DNA from 2 places in the Thiopseudomonas acetoxidans genome. Region 2 is predicted to be linked to the other one. Evidence: predicted binding sites of a transcription regulator. Region 2 holds the regulator's gene; the other holds the start of a gene.
What was found. The regulator FliA, encoded in region 2, starts transcription of late flagellar genes. The targets are predictions, from matches to a motif close to CTAAAGTTTNNNNNNNNNNNGCCGNTAA.

Region 1 (3,158 bases), on a different contig from region 2:
AGGTTAAAACTACGCCACTGGCGCGATACCACAGATTAGCGCGCAATGTATCAGCCGCCAAAATCGGACTGGCACAGACCTCAATATCGACTCCGGCCCCCGAATCAGCCAACGCCATCCAACGTGCGGTAGGCGGTGCGCCTGATTTATCCTCAGCAGTAAAGACAGCCCACAGATTAAAGTTACCCTCAGCACGCGCAAACAGACTACCAAAATAGGGCAGCCACTGCTCAGCCGTATTACGGTCAATACCTAAGCCCAGCTCATCCTCAAGCACTTTTTTCAACAGCTCATTAATGCGCGCCAGTTTGTCAGTTAATTGCTCAAACCCCTTTTTCAGCTCAATACCCTGTTCACGCAACCCCTCAGGCACTATCCCGTCAACGAAGCGATAACGTGGTCTTTCATAGCCTTCATATTCAGTGCTGGGTTTAAAATCAGCCAACTGCTCACAAGTAATAAAAATCAGTTGTTGTTGCTCATGCAGCTGTTTAGCCAGCTCTGGAACCTGCTCCATCAACCGCCCTAGCTCACCCATCAAAACATACTGCTTAATGCTTTTGGTTGCGCTCTTGCTGACCTGAGTTAGCCAATCACGCGTGGCTTTTAAGCGAGTAAAATGTGCAAAGTGGCTAATGGCCTTATCTGGCAGATGGTGCGCTTCATCAAAAATGTACAGTGTTTTGCTCGGTTCTGGCAGCACCTTGCCACCACCCAGCGCCAAATCCGCCAACACCATATCGTGGTTAGTTACGATAACATCAGTTTTATCCAAGCCATCACGTGCCTTATAAAAAGCGCAGTTTTGGTAGTGACTGCAACGTCGCCCAGCACACTGGATATGGTCGGTAGTCAGCAAGCTCCAAGTTGGTTCTTCTAAGACCTGCGCCCAATTATCACGGTCGCCATCCCAGTGTCCAGCTGCTAGTTTTTCCATCATGTCTTGAAACAGCTGATGCTGCTCAGCATTGACGTCTATGGCATATCCATCCTCGGCGAAAAAATCAGACATTGCGCTTTGTTTGCCCTGGCTTTCTAAATGCCTATCGAGCTTATGCAAACACAGGTATCTGCCCCGCCCCTTAGCTAAAGCAAAACTAAACTGCAGGCCGCTATTAGCAATCAGATCGGGTAAATCTTTATTTACAATCTGCTCCTGCAGGGCCACGGTAGCCGTAGAAATAACCAGCTGTTTTTCCGCATGCTGGGCTAAGGGTATCGCAGCAATGCTATAGGCAACGGTTTTCCCCGTTCCGGTACCAGCCTCAATAGCGGCTACAACTGCTTCGGCGGGCTGCTCTTGCTCGTCAGTACTAATGTCAGCAAAATTTCTCGCCACCTCAGCGATCATCATTTTTTGTCCGTAACGTGCTGTTAAGGATTTCTTCTCAAGAAAGGTTGTATAAGCCTTTTGAATTACGTTTTTTAGCTCTGCGCTTAGCATTAAAAATCCTTGACCATAGACAAAAAACCACCACCAATAAGATATTAATATCCTAGCCCACAAACCATCTGTTACCGGAAAACTGCTATGTGCTGCCCAACACGCTCGTTAAGCATTTAAATCATTAATAATCTGCTAAACAGGTAAAAATAAAGTTTCGGCCAAACCATCCGATACAAAAACATAGCTCGTTCGCAAAAAGGTGAGACATGTTAGCTCTAACCAGCATTAAAGGAAAAATGACCGCCGCCATTATAGTGACAATTGCGCTCATTGGTGCAGCACTTGGTTTTACATTAAGTGGCGTGCAGCAAATCAGTGATGACTTTACGCACTATATTAATTTTAACCAAGCACGATTAGAAAGCTTGCACACCATGTACGGTTACGGTGCTCTGGCTGGCCTCTCTATTCGCAACAAAGTTTTTAATCCTGAACTAAAAACGCCTGCAAAAATGCTCGAAGAGTCGAACAACAAGTTTTCTAACGCTTTTGAGCTGTACCGCAAAACATCAGACAACACCGATGAAAAACTCGCTCAACAACTCAAACAAATCGAACAAAACTGGCAAAGCTCTTTGGCGGTACGTAGAGAAGTGCATGATCTGGCTGAACAAAACCAAGTTGCCCTGGCCTCGCAACTGCTCGCCAGCCAAGAACAGCCCACTTGGCGTGTGATACGCGTAACGCTAGATGAATTGATTGAACAAGAGCGCGAACAAACAACACTGGCCCACAACCACGTCCAAGAACAGGTTACCTCAACCTTTATTAGCGGCTTGGTGATTGGCGGTTTAGCTGTAGTAATTATTTTATTACTCAATGCCACTATTATTCGAATGGTTCTGCAGCGAATTTTTGTTACCCATAAAATGGTGGATAACCTGTCACAGGGTGATGGTGACTTGACGCAACGCCTGACGTTACACGGTAATGACGAAATCGCACAAATGACCCACAGCATTAATACCTTTATCGAAAAAGTACATTTATTAGTCAAAGATGTATCGCAGTCTACCCAGCAAGTAGCGCATGCGGCTGAGCAATTGGCACAAGTCACCGCACAATCCAACCAACTAGTACACAACCAACGTCAAGAAACTGAGCAAGTAGCAACAGCCATGCATGAAATGACAGCCACTGTGCAAGATGTTGCACAAAATGCCTTACTGGCATCTGCAGCAGCGCAAGAGGCCGATGCCGAAACCCTGCTAGGTAGAACCGTGGTCGGCAACACTGGCTCAAGTATTGATATGCTCGCCAACCTAGTTACTGCGGCGGCAAATCTAATGGAGCAAGTACGCAGCGACAGTGAACAAATTGATAGCATTTTGGATGTTATTGGTGGCATTGCCGAGCAAACCAATCTATTAGCCCTCAACGCTGCCATTGAAGCGGCTCGTGCGGGCGAACAGGGACGTGGCTTTGCCGTGGTTGCTGATGAAGTGCGCAACCTTGCCCAGCGCACCCAAGGTTCTACACAAGAAATTCATGACATGATCGTAAAGCTGCAGCAAGGGGTTAGCCAAGCAACCACCAGCATGCAGCAAGGGCGCAACCAAACCACTGAAAGCGTAACCCATGTGCATGAGGCGCAAGCGGCATTAGCGAAAATATCGACTGCTGTAACGCGCATTACGGATATGAACGCCAATATTGCTAGCGCTGCCGAACAGCAATCCGCCGTTGCCGAAGAAATCGATCGTAACATCAA
Region 2 (3,158 bases):
CATTAAACATGCTAATAACGCTATCTAGAGCCTGTAGAACCACATCCATCAGTTCTGGAGTTACCGTGCGTTCGCCTTTACGTAAAATATCGAAGACGTTTTCGGCAATATGGCAACAATCAACCAATTCGGTTAACTGTAAAAAACCCGCACCACCCTTTACGGTATGAAATCCACGGAAGATAGCATTCAGTAGATTCATGTCATCAGGGCTGCTTTCTAGTTCAACCAGTTGTTCTGATAACAGCTCTAGAATTTCACCTGCTTCTACGAGAAAGTCTTGGAGGATCTCTTCATCGGCTTCAAAGCTCATTTATTTTGCCCCCTAAAGTCCCAAACTTGATAGCAAATCATCCACATCAACCTGATCAGCTACTACATCGTCATTATCGGCACGTATTTGCGGACCTTCACCCATAATCATAGCTTTATGTTTATCTATAGCTTTTCTTAAATCTTCGGGTGAATGTTCAATACCGGCAACGCGATCAACAGTGCTTGCCATAACAACCAGCTTCAGCAAGCTCTCTTCCATATCTGTTATTAGCGTAGAAACTCGCTTGATGACCTGCCCAGTAAGGTCTTGGAAGGACTGCGCCAATAAAATCTCATTCAAGTTACTTGATAACTCATCGCTATCATGCAAGCCGCGCTCTAAGTATGTTTCTACCCGCTTGGCTAGTTCCCTAAACTCTGCCGCCGACATGTCGCGCTGCATAAAGCGTCGCCAATCAACCGTCAAACTTTGTGCTTCGTAGCTAATATAGTTCGCAAATGGCGCGCTCTTCTCAACCAAGTCAATAGTGTCATTGGCTGCTTTTTCTGTCATTTTGACGACATACTTCAATCGTTCATTCGCATCGGTAATCTGCGACATTTCTTCCGCATGAGGACTGCTTGGATCAACTTGCAGATCCAGCAAGGCACCGTGTAATTCGCGGGTTAACTTGGCCACCTCATCATAAAGTGCCCGATCACGCACCAAGTTAATTTTACCAATAACTCGCACCGCCTCTTCCCAGTTTTGCTCGGCAAGACTCGCTTGCAAATCATCGGCATTTTGTTGAACCGCTTGTTGTAATTGAGTTACCGCACACTTATCTACCGTCATGGTTGCTCCATTAACCGTATCAACCATTAACTCGCTCAAAAATCTTCTCGATTTTGTCTTTCAGTGCTTGCGCAGTAAAGGGTTTAACTACATAGCCATTTACCCCAGCCTGAGCCGCTTCGATGATTTGATCGCGCTTAGCCTCAGCAGTAACCATCAACACGGGGAGATGCTTGAGCTTATCATCGGCACGTACGGCCTTTAAAAGATCAAGTCCCGACATGATTGGCATATTCCAGTCAGTGACCAAAAAATCAAATCCCCCGCTGTGGAGCATGGGTAGTGCTGTAGCACCATCATCTGCTTCAGCTGTATTGGTAAACCCTAGGTCACGCAAGAGGTTCTTGATGATCCGGCGCATTGTTGAAAAGTCATCAACAATGAGGATTTTCATGTTTTTATCCAAGGCAACCTCCAAAGAGCTCTATACTGAACACAACAAAAACCATATTTGCATTATCTCAACTATGCCACTCTGCTAGTCGCGCTCTAAGACGTGCTGCACACTGGCTGTGTAATTGGCTCACTCGTGATTCACTAATCCCGAGCACCACCCCAATTTCTTTTAAATTCAACTCTTCGCTGTAATACAAAGAAAGCACTAATTGCTCACGTTCCGGCAGACCTTCTATTGCTTGAGCCAGCGCTTGTTTAAATTTTTCTTGTTCAATTTCTCGACCTGGCCCCCGATGACTTACTTGTAAATCTGGCTGTGCTCCATCTTCTTGCAAACCATCGAAGCTAAATAATCTACTGCCCTGTGTATCCGCCAAGATCGCGTGATACTCTTCTAGACTCATATCTAATTCGGCCGCAACCTCTTTGTCTTGAGCGTCTTTACCTGTACGCGACTCAACTTTTCTTACGGCTTCACTCACCATGCGTGTATTTCTATGTACAGAACGAGGCACCCAATCACCTTTGCGCATCTCGTCTAGCATCGCTCCGCGGATACGTATTCCAACAAATGTTTCAAAACTTGCACCCTTACTAGAATCGTATTTTTTGGCCGCTTCTAATAAACCTATCATTCCTGCTTGAATCAGATCATCAACTTGAACGCTTGCTGGGAGTCTGGCCAGCATGTGGTAAGCAATTCGCTTAACCAAAGGAGCATGCTGTTCAACCAGCAATGTTTGTTCATCCCTAGCTTGCGCTGTGGCATACATTTGCAAACCTTTGGCTACTGTCATTGCAATTATTCCCGTCCTTATTATTGGCTCACTAAACGGTCCACAAAAAACTCCAAATGCCCTCGCGGTGTAGCAGGCAAAGGCCAACCATCTACTTTCTCTGCTATTGACTTGTAAGCTAGAGCGCACTTGGACCGCGGGAAAGCTTGGTAAACGGCTTTCTGCCTTTGCGCTGCCTTGCGTACAGTCTCATCATAGGGAATTGCACCCAAGTATTGCAGTGTAACATCATCTAAGAATCGTTCGGTAACATTTACCAGCTTGGCATAGATGCTGCGGCCTTCTTGCGGGCTATGTGCCATGTTAGCCAAAACACGAAAACGGGTCATGCCATGATCACGGCTGAGTAGTTTAATCAGCGCGTAAGCATCGGTAATAGAAGTTGGCTCGTCACATACCACCAGTATCACTTCTTGTGCTGCTCGCACGAAGCTGGTAACTGAGTCACCAATTCCAGCTGCCGTATCTATCACCAACATATCAATGCTATCGCCGATATCGCTAAAGGCTTGGATAAGACCCGCATGCTGTAGCGGCGTCATTTCAACCATACTTTTAGTACCTGATGAAGCGGGTACAATTCTTATTCCACCAGGTCCAGGCAGCAAAACATCACGCAAATCGCACTTACCATCCATTACTTCAGCCAACGTACGTTGTGGATTAAGACCCAATAAAACGTCCACGTTGGCCAAACCAAAGTCCGCATCCAACAACACTACACGACGCCCTAGATCAGCCAGAGCTAAGGATAGATTAACCGAAACGTTGGTTTTACCCACCCCGCCTTTGCCGCCAGTAACCGCCACTACTTGAACAGAATGTTTGTTTGTCATTTATTTAATACCTTGTAT

Region 1: QEZ41_RS10550 (methyl-accepting chemotaxis protein) is a predicted target of FliA. The motif match lies at 1,594-1,621, and genes of this name have one in related genera.

The regions. Positions count from the first base shown of each region.
Region 1 covers NZ_JAUCDY010000015.1:5,103-8,260, reverse strand. Annotated here, with positions in the region: gene dinG (ATP-dependent DNA helicase DinG) at 1-1,444, opposite strand, end outside; gene QEZ41_RS10550 (methyl-accepting chemotaxis protein) at 1,654-3,158, shown strand, end outside.
Region 2 covers NZ_JAUCDY010000003.1:232,044-235,201, forward strand. Annotated here, with positions in the region: gene QEZ41_RS04310 (chemotaxis protein CheA) at 1-313, opposite strand, end outside; gene QEZ41_RS04315 (protein phosphatase CheZ) at 326-1,111, opposite strand; gene QEZ41_RS04320 (chemotaxis response regulator CheY) at 1,131-1,505, opposite strand; gene QEZ41_RS04325 (RNA polymerase sigma factor FliA) at 1,573-2,304, opposite strand; gene QEZ41_RS04330 (MinD/ParA family protein) at 2,325-3,140, opposite strand.